One region of the Aminobacter aminovorans genome, then DNA from elsewhere that is predicted to be linked to it. Evidence: predicted binding sites of a transcription regulator. Region 1 holds the regulator's gene; each other region holds the start of a gene.
The links. The regulator PhoB, encoded in region 1, activates phosphate uptake and scavenging genes when phosphate is short. The targets are predictions, from matches to a motif close to TGTCATNNANCTGTCAT.
Positions count from the first base shown of each region.

Region 1 (10,758 bases):
CTGGCCTTGCTCATCGGTTCGAACAGCACGATGGGCGTCCGCCAATTCAGCGGCGTCTCAGGAAACAGCGCCCGCTCAATGCCGTAGCCGTCGTTCAGTTCGCGCGTGACCGTCTCGCTCTGACTGGTCTCGATCAGCCGGAGGAAGCCTATGCCGCGCAGGCTGGGGAAATTCTTCTCGGCATCGAGCGAAGCGAAATAGTCGCGGAACTGGTCGCGGGAAAGATGGCCCTTTTGAGCGACGAACATCGCTTGCGTCGCATGCAGCAGGGCAAGGTCGAATTCCAGCCTGCCCTCAATGCGGTTGAGCGCGTCGTCGGCGACCGACTGGAACTTGATCCGCGCCGCCTCCACGGTCGCCAGATAGACGAGACCGGCCATCGTCAGGCTGACGAGGGTCACGGCAATAAAGATCAGACTGGGGAAGTACTTTCTCAATTCCGGCTGGCTCGCGTCACCCACGCACCATTAAAGCACGATCGCGCAAAGGTGAAACTGCTTTTCGCGATCGTGCATTGAGCCAGACGTGCGGTCTGGCTGAGCCGGCAAAAGACCTGTTCAGGCGGCGATCTGCATCGCTCCCGGTCCCGGCGTAGCGCCAGGCGGGCACTTGCCGAGAATGATCATGCCCAACACCTCGTCCTTGGTCACGTCCTGAGTGCGGGCAGTGCCCACGACCTGGCCGTTCTTCATCACGCAGACGCGGTCGGCGAGATCGAACACGTCGTGGATGTCGTGGCTGATGAGGAAGATGCCTATGCCGTCAGCCTTGAGCTGCTTGACCAGTTCGCCGACCTGCGCCGTCTCCTGCGGCCCAAGGGCAGCCGTCGGCTCGTCCATGATCAGGATGCGGGCGTTGAACAGGATGGCGCGGGCGATCGCTACCGACTGGCGCTGGCCGCCCGACAGCTTGCTGACCGGCTCCTTGAAGCGCTGGAAGCGCGGGTTGAGCCGGCCCATCACCTTGCGCGCCTCGGCCTCCATGGCGACATCGTCCAGCGTGCCATAGGCGGTCATGATCTCGCGGCCGAGGAAGAGGTTGGCGGCGGCATCGACATTGTCGGCCAAAGCCAATGTCTGGTAGATCGTCTCGATGCCGTATTTCTTGGCGTCGCGCGGGTTGGAGATCGATGCCTCCTCCCCGCGGACCATGATCGTGCCGGTGTCGCGCTTGTAGGCGCCCGACAGGATCTTGATCAGCGTCGACTTGCCGGCACCATTGTGGCCGAGGAGCGCCACAACTTCGCCTGGGTAGAGATCGACCGAGGCGTCGTCGACGGCGCGGATGCCACCAAAGGCGATGGAGATGTTCTTGAGGTCGACGAGCGGGATACGGGTCTGTTCCATGATCTTGGCTCCCGGTTTTCGTTAGACGCGCTTGCGGTAGAGCGTGTCGAGCCAGACGGCCACGACCAGCACCAAGCCGACGACGATGTTCTGCAACGGCGTGTCGATGTTGAGCAGCACCATGCCCGACTGCAGCGACTGCATCAAAAGGGCACCCAGCATGGCACCAGCAACGGTGCCGGAGCCGCCTGCGAGCGAGGTGCCGCCGATGACGGCTGCCGCGATGACCAGCAGTTCGTCCAGCGTGCCTAGCGAATTGGTGGCGGAGTTCAGGCGCGCACTGGAGACAGCGGCGCTGATCGCTGCCAACACGCCCATGATCATGAACACCTTCATGGTGATCCAGCGCGTGTTGATGCCGGCCAGGTTGGCCGCCTCGGGATTGCCGCCGATGGCGAAGACATAACGACCGAAGCGGGTGCGGTTGGTGACGAAGGTCATGACGATGCCCACGGCCACAGCGATCAGCACGGGAATGGCAATGCCATGGGCGATGAACAGCCCACCTTCGGGAACGGTGATGCCGTTGGCCTCGGCATAGCGGCGCACGATGCCGATCGGCCACGGGTAGGAATTTGCAATCCAGATTGCACCGAGGATGACGCCGCAGGTAACAGTGCCGAGAAATGCCTCGGCCCAGAGCGGCCGCAGCGGGAACTTGAAGCGCTTGCGTTGCTGGCGGCCACGCAGCAGCAGCAACACCACTGCCAGGCATGCAACGAGACCAACGATCCAGCTCCATGTCGCACCGATGGCGCCCTGCGGACCACCGCCCATGAGCTGGAAGGTCGCATCGAGCGGCGCAATCGTCTGGCCTGAGGTCACCCACCAGGCTGCGCCGCGCCAGACCAGCAGTCCGCCCAGCGTCACGATGAAGGCAGGAACCTCCATATAGGCGATGACGAAACCCTGCAGCGCGCCGATCAGCAAGCCGAGTGTGATGCCGATGACGAGTGCCAATGCCCAGATCCACGGATTACCGAGTTCGAGACCGATGGCTTTGACAAGGAAGTGCACCTGGGCAAAGCCCATGACCATGCCGATCAGGCCTTCGGCCGAGCCGACCGACAGGTCGATGTTGCGCATCACGATGACCAGCACCATGCCGGTCGCCATGATCGCAACGGCCGACGCCTGCACCGACAGGTTCCACAGGTTGCGTGCGGTCAGAAAGGTGCGGCTGTCGAAATCGAACGGGTTGACGCCGAGGCGCAGGCTCGAAATCACCTGCAACCCTACCCAGATCAGCAACAGCGCGCCGATCATGCCGAGCATGCGCGTATCGATCTCGGTTGCCTTGAGGAAACGCCCGATCGGGCTGAGCTCCGTCGTTCGCGCGCGGTCCGCCGGCACGTTGGAAGTCGTGTCTGTCATAGTTACCTCCCGACCGAACAGCCGTCTTCGCGGCGGCCGGTGTGCGCATGATAGGGTCAATATGCCATGTCATGAAGCGGGCGTTTTGGGAAAACGCCGCGGTCATTGAACCGCGGCGCTTCTCCTGTCGGACTCGGCCGATGTTAGTTGCAGGCTGCGACCGAACCCGCTGCCACGCCCTGGCAGACGACGTCCTTGCCAACCCAACCGGCGTCGATGACGACGTTGAGATTGTCCTTGGTGATCGCAACCGGCGTCAGGAAGACCGAGTTGAGCTCGAGGCCACCAGGCGTCTTGAACTTGGTGACGTTGGCGATCTCTTCCATCTTCTTGCCATCGGCGAGCTGCGAGGCGATTTCGGCCGCGCTCTTGCCGAGTTCGCGCGCATCCTTCCAGACCGAAACGGTCTGGGTGCCGAGCGCGATGCGGTTCAGCGCGGCATGGTCGCCGTCCTGGCCGGAAACCGGCACCGAGCCGGCAAGGCCCTGTGCCTGGAGCGCTGCGATGGCGCCGCCGGCGGTACCGTCGTTAGAAGCCACGACCGCATCGATCTTGTTGTCGTTGGCGGTGAGGAACTGCTCCATGTTCTTCTGGGCGTTGGCCGGCAGCCAGCCGTCAGTATAAGCTTCGCCGACATTCTTGATCTTGCCGGCGTCGACGGCTTCCTTGAGCACTTCCATCTGGCCGGCGAACAGGAAGTCGGCGTTCGGATCTGCACCGCTGCCCTTGATGAAGACGTAGTTGCCTTCAGGCTTGGCGGCGAACACGCCCTTGGCCTGCATGCGTCCGACTTCCTTGTTGTCGAAGGTCAGGTAGAACGCGTCCTTGTTCTCGATCAGGCGGTCGTAGCCGACAACAGGAATGCCTTCGGCGACGGCCTTGTCGACGGCCGGTCCGATGGCCGAGGCGTCCTGAGCGAGGATGATCAGGGCGTTGGCGCCCTGCGAGATCAGGCTCTCGACGTCGGTCAGCTGCTTGGCCGGCGACGACTGCGCGTCAGCCGAAATGTACTTGTCGCCGGCGGCCTCGATGGCGGCCTTCATGGCGGCTTCATCGGTCTTCCAGCGCTCTTCCTGGAAGTTCGACCAGGAGACACCGATGACCTTGTCCTTTGCCGAAGCCCCTGCCGTAAGCGACAGAGTCATGGCAACACCCGCCAGGATGGCGGTGGTAAACTTTTTCATTATTTCCTCCCTGCGCCCAATGGGCGCGCCTACTTCGCGATAGCCCTTGGAGAAGCTCTTTTTTTCGAGCCTCGAAAAAATACTGACGCAATGGCCCGTCACTGTCAACATGGTTTCGCGTGGGATCTCTATTTTTTTCGAGGATCGAAATAAATAGAGACAATTGGCGTGGGCTCTGTCACAATCGCTTGGCGCGTAAGGGACTGCCGCTTAAGAAGGGCAGCGCTTCGCCGGGAGGAAGACGAGCACATGTCGGTCGGCATACGTCACGACGATCTGAGACGGCGCAACCGCGCCATGGTTATATCCGCTGTTCGCCGTGCCAGCCAGCCGTCGCGCACCGAAATCGCCGCCACCACCGGCCTCAGCCACTCGACGATCTCGACGATTTCCTCCGATCTCATATCGGAAGGCATCCTTGCTGAAGCCAAGGTCAGCGAGCCGGTTTCGATGAAGCGGGGCCGGCCGCAGGTTGGGCTGATGCTCGAACCCAATGCCGCGTCGATCGTTGCCATCGTGCTCTCGCTCAACAGCCTGTCGGCCGCCGTCATCGACTATGCCGGCAACACGACCGCAGAGGAAACGAAGCGGCTGGTGACCCAGAAGATGACCGCGGAGGCATTGCTCGACGAGTGCAGCGCCATGATCCGCCGCCTGATCGACGATGCTGCTGCTTCCGGCGGGCCGGTGCTGCGCATCGCCATGGCTGTCCAGGGCATCACCGATGCCGCTTCGCGCAAGCTGTTGTGGTCGCCGATCACCGAGCATGACGACCTGCCTTTCGCCGACCGGTTCGAGAAGGAATTCGGCGTACCGGTGTCGGTCGAAAACGATTGCAACATGATCGCCGAAGCGCTGCGTTGGCGCGACCCGGTGCGCTATCGCGACGATTTCATCGCCATCCTTCTGTCGCACGGCATCGGCATGGGCCTGGTCGTCAAGGGCGAGCTGTTTACCGGCACGCAATCGTCGGGCGCAGAGTTCGGCCACATGGTCCACCGACCGGACGGCGCGCTCTGCCGCTGCGGCCGCCGCGGCTGCATCGAGGCTTATGCCGGCAACTACGCCATCTGGCGCAACGCCAGAATTGGCGACGAGAATGCCGAGCCTCTGGCCGACCTGTCCGACGACGACATCAGAGCGATTGCCGACGCCGCCCGCGACCATGACGGTCCCGAGCGCGAGGCCTTCCGCAAGGCCGGTGAGGCGATCGGCTTCGGTTTAGGCTCGATGTTCGCCTTGTTCGACCCCGCCCCCCTCGCCTTCGTCGGCGTCGGCGCAACGGCCTTCGACATCATGGAGCCGCATGTACGCGCAGCCATCGCCAAGACGGCAGGCGGGCTGCACTCGAAAGCGATCTCGTTCGACACCGAACCCAACGAGGTTCCGCTCAAGCGGGAAGGCGCGATGATGCGCGCCCTGCTTGCCGTCGATCAGGAGATCTTTGCCGCAGGCACCGCCCCACGCCGCGCCGATACCGACGGCGCCTAGCCTGGGGCGAAACGGACAAGGCGTGGTCTCTAGTCTTCGCGGATCGCGTAGCCGGCACCGCGGATGGTGCGGATCACGTCGGGCATGCGGCCGTTGTTGACCGCCTTGCGCAGGCGTCCGACATGGACGTCGACGGTGCGCTCGTCGATGTAGATCGTCTCGCCCCAGACATTGTCGAGCAACTGGCTGCGTGAGAACACCCGGCCCGGATGCCGCATCATGAATTCGAGCAGGCGGAACTCGGTCGGGCCGAGCTTGATCTCGCTCTTCTTGCGGTAGACCCGATGCGACTCGCGGTCGAGCATGATGTCGCCGACCTTGAGCACCGACGACAGCACCTCGGGCTTGGCCCGGCGAAGCAGCGCCTTGACGCGCGCCATGAACTCCGGCGTCGAGAACGGTTTGACCAGATAGTCGTCGGCGCCGGTCGAAAGCCCGCGCACGCGGTCGCTCTCTTCGCCGCGCGCGGTCAGCATGATGATCGGCAGGCGTTCGGTGTCTGGCCGCATCCTGAGCCGGCGGCACAGTTCGATGCCTGACAGCGCCGGCACCATCCAGTCGAGCACCAGAAGATCGGGCACGTTTTCCTGGAGCCGGATCTCGGCCTCGTCGCCACGCGTGACGACCTCGACCTGGTAACCTTCGGATTCGAGATTGTAGCGAAGCAGCACGCCCAGCGGCTCTTCGTCTTCGACGACCATGACCTTGGGAGCGATCATCGGCTATACCTTGTCCTGGCGCATGGTCGCTTCCGGACCATACGCTGATTTAACCTATGCAGCGCCCCCGCGCCAAACGCATGCGGTTGCGGAAATGCTCAGGCCGGAACCGTCGTCGTGGTCTCGTCGACCTTGGGCCGGTTCAGCGGCAGCTGCGTACCTGTCACGACGAAATAGGCGTTCTCGGCGATGTTGGTGACATGGTCGCCGATACGCTCGAGATTCTTGGCGCAGAACAGCAGATGCGTGCAGGCCGTGATGTTGCGCGGATCTTCCATCATGTAGGTCAGGAGTTCGCGGAACACGGCGGTGTACTGGATGTCGATCTTCTGGTCGTCGGCGCGCAGATCCTTCAGGCCCTCGGCCTGGCGCGCGACATAGAGATCGACGACGCCGCGAACCTGGCCGAGCACCAGTTGCGCCATCGCGTCGATCGAATGCGAGAGGTTGCGCGGCGTCGGCGACTGGCCGACGGCGCCTACACGCTTGGCGATGTTCTTGGCAAGGTCGCCGATGCGCTCGAGATCGCCCGCCATGCGGATTGCGCCGACGACGGCGCGCAGGTCCTGCGCCATCGGCTGGCGCTTGGCGATCAGCGTGATCGCCGAATTGTCGAGATCGCGCTGCTTGGCATCCATGATCGTGTCATCGGCAACGACGTTCTGCGCCAGCGCCTGGTCGGACGACAGAAGCGCGCGGATGGCGCCTGCCACCATCGCGCCGGCGAGATCGCCCATGTCGCGGATGAGCTGGTCGACGTGCTGGAGTTCCTCGTCAAAGGACCGGACTGTATGTTCGCCCATGATTTCTTCCTCGTCTCGTGTGCGGCGGCGCAAACTCACTCAGCCGAAGCGGCCGGTAATGTAGTCCTGCGTCCGCTTGTCGTCGGGGTTGGTGAACATCTTGTCGGTCGGGCCTTCCTCGACGAGATAGCCGAGATGGAACATCGCCGTACGCTGCGACACGCGTGCCGCCTGCTGCATCGAGTGGGTGACGATGACGATCGTGTAGTTCTCGCGCAGTTCGTCGATCAGCTCTTCGACCTTCGCGGTAGCGATCGGATCGAGCGCCGAGCAGGGCTCGTCCATCAGGATCACCTCGGGGGAGACGGCGATGGCGCGCGCGATGCACAGCCGCTGCTGCTGGCCGCCCGACAGGCCAGTGCCTGGCTCGTTGAGGCGGTCCTTGGCCTCGTTCCACAGGGCGGCTTTCTGCAGGCTCTTCTCAACGATAATGTCGAGCTCGGCCTTGTTCTTGGCAAGGCCATGGATACGCGGGCCATAAGCGACATTTTCGTAGATCGACTTCGGGAACGGGTTCGGCTTCTGGAACACCATGCCGACACGGGCACGCAGTTCGACCACGTCGATCTTGGGATCGTAGATGTCTTCGTTGTCGAGAGTGATCTTGCCGCCGACGCTGGCGCTGTCGATGGTGTCGTTCATCCGGTTGAGGCAGCGCAGGAATGTCGACTTGCCACACCCCGACGGGCCGATCAGTGCCGTCACCTGGTTCTGGCGGACATCGAGGTCGACGCCGAACAGCGCTTGCTTGTCGCCATAGTGCACTGTCACCTTGTCGCCGCGCATCTTGATGATTTCGTTCGTTCTGGCGTTCATCTCAGCGTTCACCGCGTCGTCGAGGGATTTTTCGGTCATGATGTTCATAGCAGGATGCTCCTTGTCCATGCCCTACCAGCGGCGCTCAAAGCGGCGGCGCAGGACGATGGCGACGATGTTCATCGCCATGAGGAAGATCAGAAGGATGATGATGGCGCCCGACATGCGCTCGACAAAGGCGCGCTCGGCCTCGTTCGCCCACATATAGATCTGCACCGGCAGTGCCGTCGCCGGGTCGAAAGGCGTCTTGGGATAGTCGGCGACGAAGGCTACCATGCCGATCAACAGCAGCGGTGCGGTCTCGCCGAGCGCACGCGCCAGGCCGATGATCGTGCCGGTCAGGATGCCCGGGGCGGCCAGCGGCAGGATGTGCTGGAACACCATCTGCATCTTCGAGGCACCGAGGCCGAGTGCTGCCGAGCGGATCGACGGCGGCACGGCGGCAAGGGCTGCACGCGTCGCGATGATGATGGTCGGCAGCGTCATCAGCGTCAGCACCAGGCCGCCGACGAAGGACGCAGAGCGCGGCAGCCCGAGGAAGTTGATGAACACAGCCAGGCCCAGAAGACCGAAGACGATCGACGGCACGGCGGCGAGGTTGTTGATGTTGACCTCGATCAGGTCGGTGAAGCGGCTCTTCTTGGCGAATTCCTCGAGGTAGATCGAGGCGGCCACGCCGATCGGCAGTGCCAGAAGCAGCACGATCACCATCATGTAGAACGAACCGATGAGGGCGACGCCGACACCCGAGGTTTCAGGCCGGCTCGACGCGCCGTAGCTGAACAGGCCGGTGTTGAAGTGCTCGGCCATGACACCTTCGGCCTTGAGCTTGTTCATCCACTCGACCTGCTGGTCCGACACCTTGCGGCGGCTTTCCGGAACCTCGAGGTCGATCTGGCCCTTGAAGGCCGAGTCGAGATTTGCGGCGGCGAGGATGTCGACATTGCGCGTCGTGCCGATCACCGACGGGTCGGCGGCGACGATCGCCCTGAGCTGGACACGCGAGCTGTCGGACAGGAAGCCCTTGAGCTTGCGTATCTCGGCCTTGTCGTTGGCGTCGATGCCGAGCTTCTCGATCAGCGCAGTCTCGGCAAGCTTGGGATAGTTAGCCGTGATCAGCACGTTCGGGTCGGTCGCCCGCTTGTTGGACGGGTCGATGACCTTCTCGTCGAAGTTGATCGGCAGTGTCACCGTCGTCTGCCAGAAGGCGGTGTAGCCCTTTGAGACGATCGAGGTCAGCATCACAGCCAGGAAGGCCAGTCCTATGGCGATCGCCAGCACGCCATAGAGGCGAAAGCGGCGTTCGGCGGCGTAGCGTTTCTTGAGGCCAATGTCGCGGCGCGGACGGGCAGCCGAGGCGGTCAGCGTGTCGAGCGAAATATCGGTCATTCGTACTGCTCCCGGTACTTCCGGACGATGTAAAGGGCGACGATGTTCATCACCAGCGTCAGCGCGAACAGCGTGATGCCGAGCGCGAAGGCCACCAGTGTCTGCGGCGTATTGAACTCAAGGTCGCCGGTCAGCTGGTTGACGATCTTGACCGTGATGGTGGTCATCGCCTCGAAAGGATTGAGCGTAAGGTTCGCCGCGACGCCGGCCGCCAGCACCACGATCATCGTTTCGCCGATGGCGCGCGAGGCGGTGAGCAGGATGGCACCGACGATGCCTGGCAAGGCGGCTGGGAGGATGACGCGCTTGATCGTTTCCGAGCGCGTAGCGCCAAGGCCGAGCGAGCCGTCACGCATGGCGCGCGGCACGGCGGTAATGATGTCGTCGGAGAGCGACGAGACGACCGGGATCAGCATCACCCCCATCACCAGGCCGGCGGTCAGGATCGACTGCGCCTGGATGAACGGGGTGCCGCCGGTCAGGGCTGCGCTGATGTCGCGCAGGAAGGGTCCGAGCGTGACGAGCGCGAAAATACCGTAGACGATGGTCGGGATGCCGGCGAGCAACTCGAGTGCCGGCTTGACAACCGCGCGCACCTTGGGGGCTGCGTATTCCGACATATAGACCGCCGACATCAGGCCGATCGGCACAGCGACGAGCAGTGCCACAAAAGCGATGTAGAGCGTGCCGGCGAGCAGCGGGATCAGGCCGAACTGGCCTTCGCTGGCGCCTGCACCGGCGGCGGCGAAACGCGGGTCCCACACGGTGCCGAAGAAGAAGTTGCTCAGCGGCACCTTCTCGAAGAAGGCGATGGTCTGGAACAGCATCGACAGCACGATGCCGATCGTCGTCAGGATGGCGAGCGTCGAGGCGCCGAGCAGGCTCCACAGCATCACCTTCTCGACATTGTTGCGCGCCCTGGCGCGGGGGCTTATGCCCTTCAAGCCGTAACCGACACCGATCAGGGCGAGGCCGACCGAAACGACGGCGGAGATCATGCCGAGACGATCGGAGACGCGGTTGGCGTCCGTGGCGATCGGGATCATGTAGTCCTGCGTGTCGGGCGCCAGCGCCACGCCCTTTGCTGCGAGCATCGGCTGCAGCTCGGCGAAGCTCGAAGGCAGCGCGCCGAGCGTCTGGCCGTCGAGCTTGCGCAACCCGTTGGCGAGGCTCTTGACAAGGCCGGCGGCCAGATCTTCATGCGCGACGGTGCCCTCGGCGACATCGGCCGGCAGGGACGAATGGATATGGCTGTTGAGATAGGCACTCGCGCCGATATCCCAGGCGGCGAGAAACAAAACGGCCGGAACGACGCCAGTCAGGAACGCCCACCAGCCGTGATAGTGCGCACGCGAGTGCGGCTTGACCGTTCCATCATCCTGCGCACGCGCCCTTTGCCGGCCGGCCACGAAGGCCGCCAGTCCGATTGCGAGTACGATGGCGAAGACAAGCAGGAATGACATGGGCCGGCCTCGGTGAATTCGGTTCTCTGTGCCGAACGGGACAGTCGGCGGAATATTCCACGGGGCGGCGGATTTTTCCGCCGCCCCGTGGCAGTTCACTGATTACATGGTCTTGCCGGCGCCGAAGGCTTCGCGCTGTGCAGCGCGCTCTGCATCCGGAGCAGCAACCAAGC
Region 1 covers NZ_UFSM01000001.1:1,385,040-1,395,797, reverse strand. Annotated here, with positions in the region: gene DY201_RS06880 (CHASE domain-containing protein) at 1-437, opposite strand, end outside; gene DY201_RS06875 (ATP-binding cassette domain-containing protein) at 558-1,346, opposite strand; gene DY201_RS06870 (sugar ABC transporter permease) at 1,368-2,720, opposite strand; gene xylF (D-xylose ABC transporter substrate-binding protein) at 2,864-3,904, opposite strand; gene DY201_RS06860 (ROK family protein) at 4,154-5,395, shown strand; gene phoB (phosphate regulon transcriptional regulator PhoB) at 5,425-6,114, opposite strand; gene phoU (phosphate signaling complex protein PhoU) at 6,213-6,917, opposite strand; gene pstB (phosphate ABC transporter ATP-binding protein PstB) at 6,957-7,781, opposite strand; gene pstA (phosphate ABC transporter permease PstA) at 7,806-9,122, opposite strand; gene pstC (phosphate ABC transporter permease subunit PstC) at 9,119-10,585, opposite strand; gene DY201_RS06830 (PstS family phosphate ABC transporter substrate-binding protein) at 10,688-10,758, opposite strand, start outside.

Region 2 (10,758 bases), 1.6 Mb from region 1:
GGTCGTTGAGCAGCCTGACGAACAGTTCGACCTCGGCGCGCTCGCCGCCGCCAACCTTGATCTCGAAGCTGCGCAGCTCGACGATCACCTGATAGTCGATGGCCAGGCCCTCGCCCGGCTTGCCGACGCCGATATAGCCGCCGGCGCGCTGGAAGGTCTCCGCGAGGCGTGCCTGCACGATGCGCGGCAGCCTGTCCGACCACTGCGCGCCCTTGAGGAACTGGATCGAACCGGGCGACGGCTTGATGACGATGCTCTGGCCGTCGAGCGACTTGAGCGCCGATGGTTCGGCAATCAGAATCTGGCGGCGGCTCGGGCCGTCGCGGCCGTCGACCGCGGGCGCGGTCAGCTCATAGGTGTCGAGTGGCGGCGGCGTGCTGACGAACAATGAGGTGCAGCCGGACAGCGCCAGCGCCACTGCGGTCAGCAGCAAAACAGATCTAGCAGACTTCACGTGTTGTCCCCGGACAAGACTCACCCGCGCCGTGCGCGAAACACCCTCGTCTACTGTCATGGTGTGGCATGCCGGCGATGTCAACGACGCACCCGCCCGTCGAACTCGCGGACGCTGCCCTCGCCGCCAGTGATGATGCGTTGGGGATTGCGCTCCAGGTCGGAAATGGCCTGCTCGATGCGGCCGATCGAGCGCCTGGAATCCTGCACCAGCGCATCGACGTCGCGCAGACCCTGTCCGGAGAAGCGCGACAGCCCGTCCATGATCGTGGCCAGCCGCGAGTTCAGCGTGTCGGCAACCTGCTTGAACGACTTCAACGTCGCGCTGGCGTCCGACATCACGCCCTCCGCCTCGCCCGAGCCGAGCAGCTTGTCGACCTTGGCCATGACGCCGTCGACGCGTACCGACGCCTGGTTGAGGCGCGACGCCAGTTGCTTGGCGTCGGTGATGATCTGGTCGATGTCGTCGGCGCGGTCGCCGAACTTGTCGGTGACCTTGGCGACGTCGGCGGCGGCCTTGTTGGCGCTCTCGCTGGCCTTGCGGATGTTGTCGAGCGATTCGCGTACGCTTGCAGCATCGACGCCCTCGAGCACGCCATCGACCTTGGTCAGCGTCTGCTGGGTCTTCTGGGCGAAATCGTTGATCGAGGCTACTGCGGTGTTGACGCCCTTGACGATGCCGTCAAGCTGGTCGCTCTGGGCGCTCAGGTTCTTGGTGAAAGTGTCGACGCTGGCGACGATGTTCTTGACCTTGTCGCGATCGACCGACTTGAGCAGGCCTTCCGCCGCCTCGATCGTGCCGTCGAGCTTGCCCGACACCGCCGACAGCTGCTCCGACAGCGCGCTCACGCTCGCCAGGAACTTGTCGACGCCATCGGCATTGCGCGCCAGCGACTCGGAGAATTTCTGGGCGTTGCCGACGGTCTCGGTCAGCGGCCCGCGGACATCGTTGGTGAAGCCTTCCAGATTGTTCAACACGGCGTCAGCGCGCTTGAAGATGTCCTGCGCCGTCTGCAGCAGGTTGGTCACGGCGGATGGATTGGCGACGATCTCGGCAATCTTGCCTTCGGCCTCGGCCTGGTCGAGCAGGTTAGGTTCCTTGATGCTGGCACCCTTGAGCTCGATATTGGCCTGGCCCGTCAGGCCGGCCAGGCCGATGTCCGCCTGGGTCGACCGGGTGATCGGCGTCAGCTTGTCGATCTCGGCGTCGGCGATCGCCACCTGGGGATTGGAAATGTCGAGATAGACGCGCCGGACGTCGCCGACCTTGACGCCGTTGAACAGCACGAAGCTGCCCCTGGCCAGGCCCGACGCGGAGCCGGGAATACGGACGCGCAACGTTGCCGTCTCGCCGCGTTCACCGATTGCCGCCGTCCAATAGACGAACGCAAAGGCGGCCAGAACGGCAAACAGCGTGAAGATGCCGACAATGACGTAGTTTGCCCTGGTCTCCATCACATCATTCCATTCTATGCCCTTGCGGCAAGATCAAGCTGCCGCGCGCGTTTTCCGCGGAAATACGACCTTACCCACGGCTCTTCGCTCTTCAGCATGTCTTCAATCGTGCCTTCGACGAGCACCTTCTTGTTGCCCAGCACCGCAACCCGGTCGCATACCGAAAACAGGCTGTCGAGATCGTGGGTGACCATGTAGACGGTGAGCCCCATCGTATCGCGCATCTTGCCGACCAATTCGTCGAACTCGGCCGCGCCGATGGGATCGAGGCCTGAAGTCGGCTCGTCGAGGAAGACGATGTCAGGGTCGAGCGCCAGCGCGCGCGCCAGTGCCGCGCGCTTGATCATGCCGCCGGACAGCTCGGAGGGAAACTTGCGGGCCGCGTCAGGCGGCAGGCCGACAAGCTCGATCTTGAGCATGGCGAGCTCGTCCATCAGCTGTTTCGGCAGGTCGAGATACTCGCGCATCGGCACCTGGACGTTTTCCAGCACGGTCAGCGCCGAAAACAGCGCGCCATGCTGGAACAGCATGCCGAGCCGCATGTCGATCCTGAGCCGCTCCTCCTCGCTGGCCTGCTCGAGATCGACGCCGAACAGCTCGATCGTGCCGGATTGCTTGCGGATCAGCCCGAGCACCGTGCGCAACAGCACAGACTTGCCGGCGCCCGACGCGCCGACGAAGCCGAGAATCTCGCCGCGCCTGATGTCCAGGTCGAGATCTTCGAGAATGACCTTGTCGCCAAAGGCCACCGTCAGATCGCGCACCGAGAGCACCACCTCGCCGCGCGTTTCCGCGCCGCGGCTTTCCACTTGAATGGTCTTTGCCCGGCTTGCCATGTCAGAAGTTGATCGCTGCGTAGAACATGGCGAACAGGCCATCGAGGATGATGACGACGAAGATCGCCTTGACCACCGACGCGGTGACATGGAGACCAAGCGATTCAGCGCTGCCGCCGACCTTCATGCCTTCGACGGAGGCGATGGTGCCGATGATCAGCGCCATGAATGGCGCCTTGATCAGGCCGGCGGAAATGGTGCTGAGGTCGATCGCCAGGCGCAGGCGATCGATGAAGGCAGCCGGCGGAATGTCGGAATAAAGCCAGGCTGCAAGAATTCCACCGCCAAGGGCGGCGAAGTTGGCGATGATGGTGAGGCACGGCAGCGCAATCACCAGGGCCACGAGCCTGGGAAAGACCAGCACGCCGATGGGATTGAGCCCGATGACCGTCAGCGCGTCGACCTCTTCGCGCATCTTCATCGAGCCGATTTCGGCGGTGATGGCACTGCCGGAGCGGCCGGCGATCATGATCGCGGTCATCAGCACGCCGAGTTCGCGCAGCACCAGCACACCGACGAGGTCGACGACGAAGATGTCGGCGCCGAAATAGGCAAGCTGATAGGCGCCCTGCTGGGCGACGATGGCGCCGACGATCGCCGACATCAGCACGACGACGGGAATGGCGCCGACGCCCATGCGGTCGATCTGGTTGAAGATCGCGGCAGGGTTGACCGCATGACCGCGGCCGAGCTTCATCTGGGCGCCGCGAATGGTCGCGCCGAGGATGTTCATCGAGGCCAGGAAATCGTCGCGCATCTCATAGACGCGGCGGCCGACAGCCTCGAGCATGCGCATGATGATGTTGGGCGGTCCAGCGGGAGCGGATTCGCCTTCGCGCCGGACGGCCTCGCCGACTGCCCCGAGCAGAATCGTGGCCACCTCGCTGCGGCCTTCCATCCGAACCTCGACACCCTTCTTCTCATTGGCGTTGACGAGCCTGTCGATGACCCACGCGCCGGCGGTGTCCATCTTCTCGATGCCGCCGAGGTCGAGCGCAAGCGTCTTGAAGCCGTCGCGGGCTTCGATCTTGCGCATTTCGGCGTCGACGAAGGCAACGGTGCGGGTGGTCCAGATACCGGTGAAGACGCAGGCGAGCACGCCTTCGCGCTCCGCCACAGCAACCTGCGGTCGGTGATCTCGGCCGTCGGCTGCCCCGCCGCTTGCTTCCCGTTTGCCGATGGTCAACATGGCACACTACTTAACGTGTCGGCTGCGGCATGTCGATTTTCGCAGCCAAGCCAAGCAGTTGAATGGAGCAGATTTTCATGAGGCGTGTCCTTTCGGTCGTTGACGAGCGCTTTCCCATCGCCGGAACGTTCACCATCTCCCGTGGTTCCAAGACCGAGGCCGAGGTCATCACCTGTGAAATCGCCGAATCAGGCGTCATCGGACGTGGCGAGTGCGTGCCCTACAAGCGCTATGGCGAGACCATGGCTGGTGTGGCCGAGGCGATCGAACAGGCGCGCCGCGCCATCGAGGACGGGGCTTCGCGCGTCGAACTGCTGACGCTGATGTCGGCGGGTGCGGCGCGCAATGCCGTCGACTGCGCGCTGTGGGACCTGGAAGCGAAGTTGAGCGGCGTGCCGGTCAAGGACAGGCTCGGCATATCGGTGCCACTGGCGCTTGAGACTGCCTACACACTGTCGCTCGGCGAGCCCGAGGCGATGGCAGCCCAGGCAAGCGCCAACGCGGCGCGGCCGCTGCTCAAGGTCAAGATCGGCGGCGACAACGACATCGCCCGCATCCGCGCCGTAACCGAAGCCGCGCCCGACAGCCGCATCATCCTCGACGCCAACGAAGGCTGGACCGATGCCAATATCGCCGAGAATCTCGCCGTCGCCGCGCAGCTCGGCATCGCGCTGATCGAACAGCCGCTGCCCGCCGGCGCCGACCAGATCCTCGGCCGCATCGCGCATCCGGTGCCGATCTGCGCCGACGAAAGCGTCCACATCGCCGCCGATCTCGCCGCGCTCAAGGGCCGCTACGACGCCGTCAACATCAAGCTCGACAAGTCGGGTGGCCTGACGGCAGCGCTCGAGCTGCGCGACCAGGCCCGCGCGCTTGGCTTCCAGGTGATGGTCGGCTGCATGGTCGGCACCTCGCTCGCCATGGCGCCGGCGGTACTGCTTGCCCAGGGCGCCGAATTCGTCGACCTCGACGGCCCGCTGCTGCTGGCGCGCGACCGTTCGCCGGGGCTTGTCTACGAGGGTTCAATGGTGTCGCCGCCCCTGCCCGAGCTTTGGGGTTGAGCGGGACGCCAGCAGCACAAGCACGATCGCGCAGGCAGCGACCGCTGCCATGAAATAGAAGCCGTCGACGCCAAAGCGCTGGTAGAGCGGGCCGGACAGCAGCGTCACGATCGCCATCGACATGCCATTGGCGAAGTATGCAACGCCCTGGGCAGCACCGGTGCGCTCTTCCGGAACCGACTCGGCGATCAGCTTCTGCACCCCGATCAGCACCAATGCGGTCGACACGGCGTGAAGGCTCTGCACGGCAAAGAAGCCGGCCACGCCGAGGCCGAGCGGCCAGATCAACGGATATGCGATCCATCGGACGATGGCGCCGGCGCCGGCCAGCACCAGCACCAGTGCCGTCGATCTGGAGCCGAACAGCCGCGTGAAGAACATGAACATGACGATTTCGGCCGCCACGCCCCAGCTCCACAACAGCCCGACAATCGTCTCGTTGATGCCGAGCGACTTCCAGTAGATCGACACGAAGCCATAGAGAAAGCCGTGGCTGCCGATGATGACGCCGGTGCCGCCGGCCATCAGCAGGAAATAGCGGTTGAACAGCTTTGGCGCCGCCTGCATGTCCGTCGCCGAGAGCGGTGACGCCTTGCGCGGCCGACCAAGGCGCGGCGCGATGAACGACATCAAGAAGCAGCCGAGCAGGCCGATCGAGATGATCGCCGGCACGGCATCCGCACCGGTCAGCGACAGGATGAAGCCTGCGCCAAGGCTGCCGGCGAGGAAGGCGATCGAACCCCAGATGCGCATCGCCGCGTAGTCGGAGCCGAAGCGGCGGACCCCCGAAAGCGCGAGAGAATCGGCTATCGGCGAATGCGGCGTCCACACCACCGCCAGCGCCAGTGAGACGGCCAGGACCATGAGGTAGGTCGGCTCGAGAAAATAGCCGAGCGACAGCAGCAGGGACGATGCCGCCAGGAAGATGAAGACGTTGGCGCGGTCCTTGGCACGATCGGCCATGGCGGCGATCAGCGGCGTGGTGATGACGCGCAGGAACATCGGTGCCGACAGCACGATGGCAATCTGCTCGGGATCGAACCCCTTGGCTTCGAGCCAGAGCGGAAAATACGGCAGATGCACGCCCATCGGCACGAACAGTGCCGCGAAAAGCAGGGAGATTCGCAGTTCAAAGCGTCGCGGCTTGACCTGCTGTTCTGGCGTGAGTGGCGGTAATGTCATGGTGGGTAAGCGTGTCCGGGCGCGACCCGAACCAACCAAGCCTCACCGATTTGCCTGATCCCTTACCATGGGTGGCCGCGCCACGAAAGCCGACGGCTCGGCGCAACGGCCCAAAGCTTGGGCCAAGCTCCAAGGGCCTTATCGGCCAAGGCGCGGCGTCGCGTGCGCTGCCATGGGCACGTGCTGCGCGCCGAGCCGTCGCGCCCGTCTGTGCAGCGTCTCGGCGACGCGCAGTGCCGATATCGCCGCATGGCCCGGTCCGTCCCGCCAGGGACGCGAGGCGTATCTGGAGCTGCACATCGATGTCGTTCCGTTCAGGCGGCGGCCTTGTCGACACGCTGGTCGACGACCATCGGTACGAAGGGTTCATTGACCAGCTTGCCGGCCAGCACATGCGGCCAACGCAGGATGACGAAGTTGCCGTCGAAATCCTCGGCGACGGCAGTGCAGTTTTCGACCCAGTCGCCGGTATTGATGTACTGGATGCCGTCGAAGTTCTCGATCGCTGGATGATGGATATGGCCGCAGATGACGCCGTCGACTTCCGAGCGCCGCGCTTCCTCGGTCAGCACGTCCTGGAAGGCGCCGATGAAGTTGACGGCCTTCTTGACCTTGACCTTGGCCCAGGACGAGAACGACCAGTAGGGCAGGCCGAAGGTGCGGCGAAAGCGCGCCACGAGCCGGTTCGTCGCCATTGCGGCGTCATAGGCAAAGTCGCCGAGATAAGCGAGCCAGCGCGCATTCTGCACCACCGCGTCGAACTGGTCGCCATGGATGACCAGGAAGCGCTTGCCGTCGGCCGCTTCGTGGATGGCACGGTCGGCGACGACGATGCCGCCGAAATGCACGCCCTGGAACATGCGGGCGAACTCGTCGTGGTTGCCGGCGATGTAGGTGATCGCCGTGCCCTTGCGCGCCTGGCGCAGCAGCTTCTGGACGACGTCGTTATGCGTCTGCGGCCAGTGCCAGGAGCGGCGCAGGCGCCAGCCATCGACGATGTCGCCGACGAGAAAGATCGTCTCGGCCTCGTGGTGACGCAGGAAGTCGATCAGATAGTCGGCCTTCGCACCCTTCGAGCCGAGATGGACGTCGGAGATGAAAAGCGTTCTGAAACTGCGTGTGCCGGTGCCTGACATGGCATTCCACCCGTTGCTGTCGCGGTCGCTATGCCCAGATTCATGCAACAGCCGTATGACGGTTGCAGTCGCCGGCCTGCGGTCCTAGGGTGGATCATCACCTACAGGAGACGCACATCATGGATCTCGGGATCAGCGGGAAGAAGGCAATCGTCTGTGCGTCGAGCCGCGGCCTTGGCAAGGGCTGTGCCATCGCGCTCGCCGAAGCCGGCTGCGAGCTGTTCCTCAATGGCCGCGACGCTGCAGCGCTCAGCCGCACGGCAGAGGAAATCCGCACGCGATTCGGCGTGAAGGTCACGGAGATCGCCGGCGACGTCGCCAATCCGGAGGTGCAGAAGGCGCTGCTCGCCGCCTGCCCGTCCCCCGATATACTGGTCAACAACAATGGCGGGCCGCCCTATCGCGATTTCCGCGAGCTCGACCGCGCAAAAATCCTCGAAGGCGTCACCAACAACATGGTCACGCCGATCGAACTGATCAAAGCGGTGCTCGACGGCATGGCCGAGCGCGGCTTCGGCCGCATCGTCAACATCACCTCGCTTTCGGTCTATACGCCGATCCCCGGCCTCGACCTGTCGTCGGGCGCCCGCGCCGGCCTGACTGCATTCCTGGCCGGCGTGGCGCGAACCGTCGCCAACCGCAACGTCACCATCAACAACATGCTGCCGGGCAAGCTCGACACCGATCGCCTGCGCGGCCCGCACGAGCCTGGCATCGTCGAGGACCCCGAACAGGGTGCCGCGCGGCGCGCCCGCCTGAGCGCGGAAATCCCGGCCGGGCGCCTCGGCACGCCGGAAGAATTCGGTCAGATCTGCGCCTTCCTATGCTCGGTTCACGCCGGCTATCTGACCGGCCAGAACATCCCGGTCGATGGCGGGCTCTATGTCAGCTCCTTCTGACGGTTGATTCGAGATATCAGCAATCTTCGTCAAGCGTCTGGAATGATTGCCGTTCCAGCGCTTGAAACTGATTCAACTCCCATCTGGGCGTTGACACCTCCAAAAATGTCAGTGTCGTGCTAAGAACGGCCTTTGATGCGGATTCTGCAAGGAGCGATAGATGGCCGGGAACGACAAGAAAAAGGAAGCGCTCTCCGACCTCGACCAGGCCGCGCTCTTTTTCCACAAGCACCCGATCCCCGGTAAGCTCGAAATCCAGGCAACCAAGCCGCTCGGCAACCAGCGCGACCTGGCGCTGGCCTATTCGCCCGGCGTCGCGGCCCCTTGCCTCGCCATCAAGGACGACCCCGAAACCGCCGCCGACTACACCGGCCGTGCCAATCTTGTCGCGGTCATCTCCAACGGCACCGCCGTGCTCGGCCTCGGCAATATCGGCCCGCTGGCGTCCAAGCCGGTGATGGAAGGCAAGGCCGTCCTTTTCAAGAAATTCGCCGGCATCGACGTTTTCGACATCGAGATCGACGCGCCGGAGATCGGGCAGATGGTCAGCACCATCGCGGCGCTCGAGCCTACCTTCGGCGGCATAAACCTCGAGGACATCAAGGCGCCCGAGTGCTTCGAGGTCGAGGAGCAGCTCAAGGCCAAGATGCGTATCCCGGTCTTCCACGACGACCAGCACGGCACTGCGATCATCGTCGCTGCGGCTGTCCTCAACGGCCTGGAACTCGCCGGCAAGAAGATCGAAGACGTCAAGATCGTCACCTCGGGCGCAGGCGCTGCCGCACTCGCCTGCCTCAACCTCCTGGTGTCGCTTGGCGCCAAGGTCGAGAACATCTGGGTCACCGACCGCTTCGGCGTCGCCCACAAGGGCCGCGTCGAGGAAATGGACCGCTGGAAGGACCCTTACGTCAAGGACACCAACGCACGCGTCCTGGCCGATGTCATCGGCGGCGCCGACGTCTTCCTCGGCCTGTCGGCGGCCGGTGTGTTGAAGCCGGAACTGCTGTCGGAGATGGCGGACAAGCCGCTGATCCTGGCGCTGGCCAACCCGAATCCCGAGATCATGCCGGAAGCGGCGCGCGCTGCCCGTCCTGACGCGATGATCTGCACCGGGCGCTCGGACTTCCCGAACCAGGTCAACAACGTCCTGTGCTTCCCCTACATCTTCCGCGGCGCCCTCGACTGCGGCGCGCGTGCCATCAATGAAGAGATGAAGATGGCAGCCGTCCGTGCCATCGCCGCCCTCGCCCGCGAGGAACCGTCCGACGTCGCGGCACGCGCCTATTCCGGCGAGACGCCGACCTTCGGCCCCGACTTTCTGATCCCCTCGCCCTTCGACCCCCGGCTGATCCTGAGGATCGCGCCGGCCGTCGCCAAGGCGGCCTGTGAGACCGGCGTGGCGACCCGCCCGATCGCCGACTTCACCGCCTATGTCGAAAAGCTCAGCCGCTTCGTCTTCCGCTCCGGCCTGGTGATGAAGCCGATCTTCTCCAACGCCAAGCAGGCGACGTCCAAGCGCGTCATCTACGCCGACGGTGAAGACGAGCGCGTGCTGCGCGCCGCCCAGGTGGTGCTCGAGGAAGGCTTGGCCAAGCCGATCCTGATCGGCCGTCCGCATGTCATCGAAGTCCGGCTCAAGCGTTATGGCCTGCGCATCCGGCCGGGCGTCGATTTCGAGGTCATCAATCCCGAGGACGATCCGCGCTACCGCCACTATGTCGACCACCTGATCGACCTCGGCGGCCGCCAGGGCATCACGCCCGAGGCGGCACGTACCATGGTGCGTACCAACAACACGGTCATCGCCGCCATCGCGCTGAAGCGCGGCGATGCCGATGCCATGATCTGCGGCCTGGAAGGCCGTTTCGAGCGCCACCTGCGCAACGTCACGCTGATCGTCGGCGCGCGTGACGGCGTCAAGGACCGCGATCTGTCGGCGCTGTCGATGTTGATCTCGCAGCGCGGCGTGCTGTTCTTCACCGACACCTACGTCACCGTCGACCCGACCGCCGAAGAGATCGCCGAGATGACGATGCTGGCGGCCGACGAGATCCGCCGCTTCGGCATCGAGCCCAAGGCGGCCTTGCTGTCGCATTCGAATTTCGGTTCGCGCGACTCGCAAAGTGCCCAGAAGATGCGCATGGCTGCCGCGATCCTGAAGCGGATTGCGCCGGAACTCGCCAGCGACGGCGAAATGCATGGCGATTCCGCCCTGTCGGAAGTGCTGCGCCAGCGCGTCTATCCGCACTCGACGTTGAAGGGCGAAGCCAACCTGCTGGTCTTCCCCAATCTCGACGCGGCAAACATCGCGCTGACCACGGTCAAGACGATGATGGACGCGCTGCATGTCGGGCCGATCCTGCTCGGCACGGCCCAGCCGGCGCACATCCTGACGCCGTCGGTCACCTCGCGCGGCATCGTCAACATGACCGCACTCGCCGTCGTCGAGGCGTCGCAGCGGGCGAACGCAGTGTCCTGACCCGGTGTGGGGTCAGCCGTTTCCAAAGAAACGGTTAACCTCGTCGGCGCTAGGGTTAGAGCCGAGGC
Region 2 covers NZ_UFSM01000001.1:2,942,569-2,953,326, reverse strand. Annotated here, with positions in the region: gene DY201_RS14565 (ABC-type transport auxiliary lipoprotein family protein) at 1-454, opposite strand, end outside; gene DY201_RS14560 (MlaD family protein) at 535-1,908, opposite strand; gene DY201_RS14555 (ABC transporter ATP-binding protein) at 1,923-2,744, opposite strand; gene DY201_RS14550 (ABC transporter permease) at 2,746-3,933, opposite strand; gene dgcA (N-acetyl-D-Glu racemase DgcA) at 4,011-4,994, shown strand; gene DY201_RS14540 (MFS transporter) at 4,956-6,176, opposite strand; gene DY201_RS14535 (UDP-2,3-diacylglucosamine diphosphatase) at 6,491-7,312, opposite strand; gene DY201_RS14530 (SDR family oxidoreductase) at 7,432-8,211, shown strand; gene DY201_RS14525 (NADP-dependent malic enzyme) at 8,372-10,690, shown strand.
Region 2: a site for PhoB is predicted at 7,357-7,373, ahead of DY201_RS14535 (UDP-2,3-diacylglucosamine diphosphatase). Genes of this name have one in related genera too.

Region 3 (10,758 bases), 160 kb from region 1:
CAACTGGAGCATCGAACGGATGGCACATGAAACCCGGATGAGCATGCGAACATTTCTGCGCCGGTTTTCCGAAGCCACAGGAAAGACCCCAGGGGATTGGATCGCGGCCGAACGTGTCAGCGAGGCGAAGCGTCTGTTGTGTCAAGGCAACGCGAGTATGGAGGCGATCGCGTTGGCAGCCGGTTTCGGAAGCTCCCATACGCTTCGACATCATTTTCGGAAAAAAGTCGGGATAAGCCCAGGTGAATATCGCGCACGTTTTATGATCGAGATGCCCGATAAACAGATGGCATCGGCCTAAGGTGTCAGTTCGCCCGTACCGGAACTGACCCCAGACGCCCGCGCCCTATACCCTCTTGCCGTCGCTGCCGAAGAAATGCGGCTTTTCGCGCTGGCCGCAAGACCGGACGCGGCTTCTCAGATCATCGCGGCGAGCACCCGGTTCCGACGCGCTGACGGCTGTCAGTTCAAGTTTCCGATTTGTGAGGCAAGTGTCCGATACGTCGGGCTCCTTCTCTGCACGCCCGGTTGGACGCGCAGAAACGCTCAGCCCAGCCGCCTCTGGATAAGCCCCTGGATCACCATCAGGATCGAGACGATCACCAGATAATAGACGAGTGCCGCGCAATACCATTCGACGAAGCGGAAGCTCGCGGCGATCGCGTCATTGACTACCGCCATGATCTCGCGCAGCGAGATGACATAGGCCAGCGACGTCAGCTTGATCAGGTTGATGAATTCGTTGACGAGCGACGGCAGCGCGATGCGCAGAGCTTGGGGCAGGATGACCAGGAAGAAGGCCTGGGCATTGGTCAGGCCGAGTGCCTTGGCGGCATCCATCTGGCCGGGTCCGATGGCCCGCAGCGCACCGCGCATGACCTCCGCCATGTAGGCGGCGGTGACGAGCGTGAAAGATATCGCCGCAGCAACGAAGGGCGTGTACCAGTTCGCCTTGAGCAGGGCCGGGATCAGTTGCGGCGCCCCGTTCCAGACAATCAGCAGAACCAGGATCAGCGGCGAAGCGCGAAACAGCCAGACATAAATCTGGGCGGCAAGATTGCGCCCGCGTTTCGGCGAGTTCAACGCCAAGGCCACCGGCAGGCACAAAAGGAACGAGACGAGTTGCACAACTGCCGACAAAAGGATGGCAACGCCCGCCCCTTTCAGCATAGCCGTGGACTGCAAGGCGCTCAGGAAAAGCGCGAGATCGAAAGTCATCCGCCGCCAACTCCCCGCCGGCTCGAGCCTTTTGCCGCCATGCCGGCTGGCCGGCGGCAAAAGCCTGGTTTCAAACTGTCAGAGCTTTGACAACTCGCGCGGCTGCAAGTTGTCGGAGGGTGAACTACAGATCATGGTCGACGTCAAAGACCGCCGGATCAAGTCCGTACTTCTTGGCAAGCCCGGCGAAGAAGCCCTGCTCCCGCAGCGCCTTGAGTGCCAACTTCACGGCAGCGAAATCTGCCGGGTCGCGGCGGCTGTAGATGCCATATTTGAACTCCGACTGCCAGACATAGGCGACGCGCAGCTGGTCGCTGGCGCCGGCTACCCGGAAGGCGCCCTCGGCTTCCTCGGTCAGCGTGGCGTCGGCGCGCCCGACCATGACCTGCTGGTAGGCCGCCTGCTGGCTGGGATAGTCCTGCGCCGTCAAGGGCGGCACGCCCTTGGCCATCAGATCTTTGTTCAGCGGATCAACGCGTTCTTCGCGGTAATAGGTGCCGGCTTCGAGCGCGATGGTCTTGCCGCTGAGATCCTCGGGTGCCTGGATCGCGGCATTGTCTGCCTTGGTGACGATCACCGTCGCCGACTTCATGTAGGGTGCGCCATCATAGGTCTCGCGGCGCTTGTCGTTGATGTAGATGCCGCTGACGATAAGGTCGCAGCGGCCCGAACCGAGCGTCGGCAACAGGCCGGCGAAGTCCGTCACAATGTAGCCCGCCTTGGCGTTCCACAGCTTGGCCAGCGCCTCGACGACATCAATGTCGATGCCGACCGGCGTGGTGTCGCCCGGGTTGGTCTTGTAGGTCAAGGGCGGAAAGGCGGCTGTCGTGCAAACGTTGAACTTGCCTTCGGAAACGAACCCCGGCACGTCGGCCTGGGCGGCGCCCGTCATCAGCATCGCCATAGAGGCAATCGCAAGCAGCTTCTTCATCGGATTCATTCCCCTCTTGTTGTTATTTATTGCAGGACGCGCTCGACAATGCCGCCGTAAGTCGGCGGATCGAATGCCGGCAGGATAAGCGGATCGACGAAGCCGTCGCGGCGGGCAGTGAGCACGTATTGCATCATCGCCTCGTTGCTCGGCATCTCGAAAACCTGAACGAAGTCATAGCTTCCCAGCGTGGCGTAGAAGGCGATCGACTTGCCCCCAAGCGCTGCCACGCGCTCCTCGCTGACCTTGCGGCGGTCGACGCTGCCACTGAGTTCGGCGAGGCCCTTGTCGGTCAGGCGCATCAGCGAAACGTATCTCTGTGTTGTCGGTGCCGACATCAGCTCGCCTTCCCCGACAAATCCTGCAGGGCCTCGATGACAGCGGCTGAATCGGAAAGCGCGCCAAAGATGCCGTTCTCGACGGTAACCATATGCAGCGCGGCCTCATGCGCCCGCTGGTCTCCGCTGGCGCATGCGTCAGAAATCGTCAGGCACTGGAAATTGCGGTCGCAGGCTTCGCGCAGCGTGGTGTGGACGCAGACGTCCGTGGTGCAACCCGAAAACAATAGATGGGTGATGCCCTGCGCGCGCAGCACATGTTCGAAATCGGTGTAGGTGAAGGCGCCGTTACAGGTCTTGTCGACGATGATGTCTTCGGCCGCGACATCGATTTCCGCAACGATATGGAAGCCAGGGCTGGAGCGCAGCAGGATCTCGGTGCCTTCGATGCCGGCCCGCTTGCGCCGCCACTTCTCGTAGGGCGTCATGTCGGCCATGTCCGCCCGGTAGCCCTGGCGCGTGTGGATGATCTTGAGACCGGCGGCGCGCGCGGCGGCAATCAGCCGGTTGACTGTCGGCAGGATCGCCCGCAGCGGCGTCGGATCATAACCATGCTTGGCGAAGTAGCCTGTCGTCGACAGGAAGTCTTCCTGCAGATCGATGACGACAAGGGCGGTGTTTGCGGCGACGAAATTGCCGTCATAGGGAAAATTGAATGGGATAGCCTTGATCATATTGGTCCTCCTTTTTTCACGATAGGACGAGGAATCGTTTGAAAAAAGCAATTTATTCAGATCAGTATCGTGCAGTTATACTCACCTATCAGGAAGCCAATAGGCATCGGCCAACCAGCGCACGGAGAGCGACGACAGATGCGATCACTGGGCTTTCTGCAATATCTGCGCGCTTTCGAAGCCGTCGCCCGGATTGGCACCTTGCGCGGCGCAGCCGACGAGCTTGCCTTGAGCCCAAGCGCGGTATCGCTGCAACTGCGCAAGCTTGGCGAAGCGACTGGGCTGATGCTGTTCAGGAAGTCGGGCCGCAACGTCGTTCTGACCCAGGCCGGGCGGGAATTTTCCCAGACTGTCACCCAGTCGCTTGGCCAGCTCGCGGGCGCGGTGCGCTCGGCGGGCGATATCGATCTGGACGGCAAGGCGCGCGCGCTTACGATCTTCATGTCGCCGTCGCTCGGCATCGCTTGGCTGACCGCAACGCTTGTCGAATTCGCCGAGGCGATGGGCACGTCACGCCTGACCTTGCGCCACTGCATGCGCGAGAGCGACGTCGACTGGACCGAGGCCGATATCGCGGTGGTCTACGACAACCCGCCCTTCGCCAATTGCCGCTGGCTGCTGCTGAGCGCGGTGAAGCTACGCCCGGTCTGTTCGCCGATCCTGTTTCCCCGGCTCGACCTTCAGCATCGCGAACGCAAGCTGGGCGGCATCACGCTGCTTCACGAGGATGACGGCCAGGAATGGGCGCGCTGGGCGACTGCGGCGCGCGTTAGCCTCGAGGGTTGCGGCAGCGTGCGCGTGCCGACTGTGGCGCATGCTGTGGCTTCGGCGGTGCAAGGCCAAGGCATTGCGCTGGTGTCCGACGTCCTGACCCGCAGTCATTTCAACGACGGGCGGGTCATCCAGCCATTTTCAACGTCGATCGATGCCTCATGGGCCTACTACATCGTCTGGCCGTTCGAGCGCTCAGACGATCCGCTGATCCAGGCTTTGATCGGAAGGATCATGGAGAGCATACATCCGGCCGGCGGCTAGTCCAGGCGGAGCGTCTTTCCGTGACCCCGCGGTCACCCCACCCTCTTGCCGTCGCTGCCGAAGAAATGCAGCTTTTCGCGCCGTGCAAAGATCGGCAGCTGGTCGCCGACCAGCACCTCGGTCCGGCCGGCCACCCGCACCACGATCTTGCCACCGCCGGCGGCGCAGTAGAGAAAACTCTCTGATCCCACCGGCTCGACGCCTTCGACCCTGGCCATCAGCCTGAGACCATCGGTCGAGGCCGCGCCATCGGCGCCGACCTCGCAGTCCTCGGGCCTAAAGCCAATCGTTGTCGCATTGCCTGATACTTCAGGCAGCGTGATGGCGTCTTCGAGCTGGCCGCCGCGCAGCGGCAGAAGGTTCATCGGCGGTGCGCCGATGAAGGAGGCGACGAAGGTCGAAGCCGGCTTTTCATAGATGTCGAGCGGCGCGCCGAGCTGTTCGACCAGCCCGCCATTCATCACCACCAGCACGTCGGCCAGTGTCATTGCCTCGAGCTGGTCGTGGGTGACATAGACTGAGGTGACGCCGAGCTGACGCTGCAGGTTCTTGATCTCGACGCGCATCTGGCCGCGCAGCTTGGCGTCGAGGTTGGACAGCGGCTCGTCGAACAGGAAGACCTTGGGATTACGCACGATGGCGCGACCCATGGCGACGCGCTGGCGCTGCCCACCCGACAATTCGCGTGGGCGGCGTTCGAGCAGATGCTCGAGCTCCAGCGTCTTGGCCGTCGAGCGCACCCGCTTGTCGACCTCGTCCTTCGGCATGCCGCGGTTGCGCAGGCCGTAGGCCATGTTGTCGTAGACCTTCATATGCGGGTAGAGCGCATAGTTCTGGAACACCATAGCGATGTCGCGCTCGGTCGGGCCGATGGTGTTGACCACCTTGCCGTCGATGGCGCAGGTGCCGGCCGAGATGGTCTCGAGCCCGGCGATCATGCGCAAAAGCGTGGACTTGCCGCAGCCCGAGGGACCGACCAGCACGCACAGCGCCTTGTCGGGAATGGCGATGGACACGCCCTTCACCGCTTCGACCCCGCCGGCATAGACCTTGCGTACGTCCTTGAGATCGACGGTTGCCATTATTTCTCCGTATCGACGAGGCCGCGGATGAACCAGCGCTGCATCAGCACAACGACCAGTATGGGTGGCACGATGGCCAGCATTGAGGTGACCATCACCAGATGCCATTCGGTATCGGCATCGGCAAACGAGATCATCTTTCTCAGCGCAATGACGATGGTGTTCATGTCGTTGCGGTTGGTGACGAGCAGCGGCCAGAGATATTGCGTCCAGCCATAGATGAACAGAATGACGAACAGCGCCGCAATGTTGGTACGCGACAGCGGCAGCAGGATATCCCAAAAGAAGCGCCACGGCCCGGCACCGTCTACACGCGCGGCTTCGACCAGCTCGCCCGGAATGGTCAGGAAGAACTGGCGGAACAAAAGAGTCGCGGTCGCCGAGGCGATCAGCGGCACGATCAGCCCGGTATAGGTATCGATCAGGCCGAGATCGACCATCACCTTGTAGGTCGGCAGGATGCGGACCTCGACCGGCAGCATCAGCGTGATGAAGATCAGCCAGAAAAACACCATCCGCAGCGGAAAGCGGAAGAACACGATCGCATAGGCCGACAGCAGGGAAATGATGATCTTGCCGATGGCGATGCCGAGCGCAACGATGGTGGTATTGAACAAAAGCGTCGCGACGCTGACCCCGCCAATGCGGCCGACACCACCAAACAGTGCCTCGGAATAATTCTCAAGGAAACGGTCGCCGGGCACCAACGGCAGCGGCGGGCGCAGGATGGTCTGCAGCGAATGGGTCGAGGCAACGAAGGTGTAGTAGATCGGGAACGCCACGATCACGATGCCGAGGATCAGGATGGCGTGCGCGATATAAATGCCTGTTACCGACTGACCGATCATCAGCTTGTCGTGCCCGCTGACAGGCGGAAGGGCTTTCGGCTCAGCCATAATGCACCTTCTTCTCGACATAGCGGAACTGGATGGCGGTGAGCGCAATGACGATGACCATCAGGATCACCGACTGGGCCGCGGAGTCGCCGAGGATCAGATTGACGAAGCCGTCATTGTAGACCTTGTAGACCAGCGTCTCGGTGGCCTTGCCCGGCCCGCCGCCGGTCACGGCATGGATGATGCCGAAGGTGTCGAAGAAGGCGTAGACGGTGTTGACCACCAGCAGGAAGAAGGTGGTCGGCGCAAGCAGCGGGAAGACGATGGTCCAGAAGCGCTTGTTCTCGCCGGCGCCGTCGATGGCCGCCGCCTCGATCAGCGTCTTGGGGATGGCCTGCAGGCCGGCAACGAAAAACAGGAAATTATAGCTGATCTGCTTCCAAGATGCGGCGGCAACCACCAGCGCCATCGCCTGCTCGCCATCGAGCAGCGGGTCCCAGTTGATGCCGAGCCAGCGCAGGCCATAGGCGAGCGAGCCGATCGACGGGTTGAACAGGAACAGCCACAGCATGCCGGCAATGGCCGGTGCCACCGCATAGGGCCAGATCATCAGCGTGCGGTAGAGGTTGCGGCTGCGCACCACCTTCTCGGCCATGACGGCGAGCAGCAATGCAGTACCCATGGCAACGGCTGCCACCGAGACCGAAAAGATCGCCGTGACCTGGATCGAGTTGAGATAGTTGGGGTCCGACAGCACCTTCTTGAAATTGTCGAACCAGACGAATTTCGACGACAGGCCGAACGGATCCTCGCGCAGCATCGACTGGCGCAGCGCCTGGCTCGCCGGCCAGTAGAAGAACACCAGCGTGATCGCCAGCTGCGGCGCGACCAGCAGGTAGGGCAGGATCTTGTTGGGAAAGACGACGCGTGGGGACAATGAGGGCCTCTTGTTACGCGTTTGTCAGAAGCTGGATGGCATCGCTGCCGTCCTTCGGCCCAGCGTTTGCGCCGCCCCTTACCCTAGCCTCTCCCCCGTGAACGGAGAGAGGAAGGGCGCCCACCTTGCCGCTTGTCCCTTCTCCCGGTTCACGGGGAAAAGGTGCCGGTAGGCGGATGAGGGCAGCGCTACGATGGCTTCAAGCTGATGTCAGTTGCCGATCGCTTCCTGGATCGCCTTGTTGCCGCGTGCGACGGTGTTGTCGAGCGCCTGCTGGGCGGTCTGCTGGCCGGCGAGCATCTTTTCGAGCTCTTCGTTCTCGATGTCGCGTACCTGCGGCAGGTTGACGAGGCGGACGCCCTTCGAGTTTTCGGTAGGCGCCTTGCCCATCATCTGCTTGATCGGGATCTCGCGGGCCGGGTTCTTGTCGTAAAAGCCCGACTTCTTGGTCTCCTCATAGGCAGCAAGCGTGACCGGCAGGTAGCCCGAAACCTGGTGCAGGCGGGCCTGGATCGGCGTTTGCGACAGGAAGTTGAAGAAGGCAGCGACACCCTTGTACTGCTCGTCAGGCAAGCCGGCAAAAACCCAGAGCGAAGCGCCGCCCGGAATGGTGTTCTGCGGCGCACCCGCTGCGTCAGCCTCATAGGGCAGTTGGCCGGTGCCGTAGTTCATGCCCGACTTGACGATGTCGCCGAGGCCACCCGAGGATTCGGTGAAGATACCGCATTCGCCGGCAAGGAAGATCTGCTTGGCTTCGGAGGTGCGGCCGCCATATTTGAAGGTGCCGTCCTTGGCGAGGTCGGCGAGCTCCTGGAAATGCTTGACGAAGGCAGGGGCGTTGATCTTGAGCTCGACATCGGTGCCGCCGATGCCGTTTTCATTGGTGCCGTAGGACAGGTTGTTCCAGGCGGCGAAATTCTCGGTGTGGATCCAGGTCAGCCAGGTTGAGGTGAAGCCGCAGGGGGCTGCACCGCTCGACTTGATCTTCTTGGCAGCGTCCCAGACCTCGCCCCAGGTCTTGGGTGGATTGTCGACGTCGAGGCCGGCTTTCTGGAAGATGTCCTTGTTGTAATAGAGGATCGGCGAGGACGAGTTGTAGGGGAACGACAGCATGGTGCCGTCGGGCTTCGAGTAGTAGGCGACGATGCCCGGCAGGTACTGGCTCTTGTCGAAGGCCTGACCGCCCATCGACAGGATGTCGGCGACCGGCTTGATGGCGCCCTCGGCACCCATCATCGTGCCCGTACCGGCATCGAAGACCTGCATGATTGCCGGCGGCTGCTTGGCGCGGAAGGCAGCGATGCCGGCGTTCAGCGTCTCGGGATATGTGCCCTTGAAGACCGGAACGATCTTGTAGTCGCTCTGGCTCTTGTTGAACTCTTCGGAAAGCTGGTTGACGACCTCGTTGTTCGCGCCGGTCATGGCATGCCACCATGAGATCTCGGTGACGGCGAAGGCGGAGGTGCTGGACAACAGCGTCATGGTGGCGGCAACACCGGCCGCAAAGCCTAGGGTCTTCATGTCTCGCTCCCGTTCTGGTTGGCGAAATGTTTAGTTCCGCGAGGAGCAGTATTGTCGGATTATGACAGCGCGACAACAGTTTTATAGCGATCGTATGAAGGTCGCATTTGGCTCGCTTTGATTTCGATTTCTCCACAACCTCATGACAAGCTTTCGCTTTTCCAGAAAACGAAAGTAATTTACCGGGAATTAGACTCGTCTGAACTGCCGGCAATGCCGGCTAACGAAAGCCTTGAAATGGAATGAACGTGCCATTACGTGGCCTTCGCGGATGAAAACCGCGAAGATGGCGGCCCAAATCCTACAATCTGAAATTGCAGGGGCCGCCAACAAAAGTGTGTGGACACGCAGGCCCTATTTGGCGAGCGCGGCCTCGATCAGCTTCCTGGCGTCGGGGCTGGCCCATTCGGCGGGGCCGTTCATGTTGGCAAGCAGGCAGCCTTCACCGTCGACCAACAGCGTGACGGGCAGGCCGAGCGCCAGGCCGCGCTTCTTCAGGTCATTGAACACGGCGAGCGTGTTGTCGCGGTAATGGCCGAGTGAGGAGACGCCGATCTCTTCGAGGAACTTCTTCGGCTTGGTGTCGTCGCCAGTGTCGACATTGACGGCCACGACCTCGAACTCCTCGCCGCCCATCTCACGCTCCAGCGCGTCGAGCGCCGGCATCTCGGCACGGCACGGCGCGCACCAGGTGGCCCACAGATTGACCAGAAGCGTGCGACCGGCATGGTCGGCGATGGTCATCGGCTTGCCCTGGGGATCGTTGAAGGCGAGCGTCTTCAGCGACTGCGGCGGGTCGGCCGGCATCATCGCCGCGACATGGCCCGTCGCGGCGGCTGCGACGGCCTTCGCCTTTTCAGCCTTCGCCGCACACAGCTTGTCGTCGGGGCTCGCAGAGGAGTCGACGGCGACCGTGGGCTGCGGCGTGTTGTTGCCAGGACGGGTCGTGCTGACATATACCGCGACCGCGCCGGCGATCACGCCCGCAACGGCGGCAATCAGTATATGGCGTGGGGCTGGAAACATTTTTCTGCGGTCCGACATCTAATCAATTCTCTCCGGAGCCCGGGTATCACGATGAGCGACAAGAAGGCCAGCAACCAGATGTGGGGCGGACGTTTTGCCTCGGGCCCGGCTGCGATCATGGAGGCGATCAACGCCTCGATCGGCTTCGACAAGAAGCTTTACGCCCAGGATATAAGAGGTTCAGTCGCCCACTCCGTGATGCTGGCGGAAACGGGCATTATTTCGGCTGACGATCAACAGAAAATCGCTCACGGCCTGAACACGATCCTGCGAGAAATCGAGGAGGGCAAGTTCGCATTCTCGACCCGGCTCGAAGACATCCACATGAATGTCGAGTCGCGGCTCGCCGAGCTGATCGGCCCGTCTGCCGGGCGCCTGCACACAGCACGTTCGCGCAACGACCAGGTGGCCGTCGACTTCCGGCTCTGGGTCAAGGACGAGTTCCACCGTGTCGCCGCAGCACTGAAGGGGCTGATCGCGGCCTTCCTCGAACGCGCCGAACAACACGCCTCGACTGTCATGCCCGGGTTCACCCATCTGCAGACGGCGCAGCCGGTGACCTTCGGCCACCATTGCATGGCCTATGTCGAGATGTTCGCACGTGACCTCAGCCGCGTCCGCGACGCCGTCGAGCGCATGAACGAGAGCCCGCTGGGTGCAGCCGCCCTCGCCGGCACCGGCTTCCCGATCGACCGCTTCCAGACGGCCAAGGCGCTCGGCTTCCGCGAGCCGACACGCAACTCGCTCGACAGCGTCTCGGACCGTGACTACGCGCTCGAATTCCTGTCGATTGCCGCGATCTGCGCGACGCATCTGTCGCGCCTGGCTGAAGAGATCGTCATCTGGTCGACGCCGCAGTTCGGCTTCGTGCGCCTGTCGGACTCATACTCCACCGGTTCGTCGATCATGCCGCAGAAGAAGAACCCCGATGCCGCCGAACTGGTGCGCGCCAAGACCGGGCGCGTCAACGGCCACCTGATCGGCCTGTTGACGGTCATGAAGGGCCTGCCGCTGACCTATTCCAAGGATATGCAGGAAGACAAGGAAGCAGTGTTCGACGCCGCCGAGACACTCGACCTGATGCTGGCTGCGATGACCGGCATGGTCGGCGACATGACCATCAACGAACAGGCGATGAAAAAGGCCGCCGGCTCGGGCTA
Region 3 covers NZ_UFSM01000001.1:1,547,665-1,558,422, reverse strand. Annotated here, with positions in the region: gene ftrA (transcriptional regulator FtrA) at 1-301, shown strand, start outside; gene DY201_RS07700 (amino acid ABC transporter permease) at 547-1,218, opposite strand; gene DY201_RS07695 (transporter substrate-binding domain-containing protein) at 1,343-2,149, opposite strand; gene DY201_RS07690 (GYD domain-containing protein) at 2,176-2,487, opposite strand; gene DY201_RS07685 (cysteine hydrolase family protein) at 2,487-3,161, opposite strand; gene DY201_RS07680 (LysR substrate-binding domain-containing protein) at 3,300-4,196, shown strand; gene ugpC (sn-glycerol-3-phosphate ABC transporter ATP-binding protein UgpC) at 4,229-5,278, opposite strand; gene ugpE (sn-glycerol-3-phosphate ABC transporter permease UgpE) at 5,278-6,126, opposite strand; gene ugpA (sn-glycerol-3-phosphate ABC transporter permease UgpA) at 6,167-7,051, opposite strand; gene ugpB (sn-glycerol-3-phosphate ABC transporter substrate-binding protein UgpB) at 7,262-8,572, opposite strand; gene tlpA (thiol:disulfide interchange protein TlpA) at 8,927-9,616, opposite strand; gene argH (argininosuccinate lyase) at 9,650-10,758, shown strand, end outside.
Region 3: a site for PhoB is predicted at 8,634-8,650, ahead of ugpB (sn-glycerol-3-phosphate ABC transporter substrate-binding protein UgpB). Genes of this name have one in related genera too.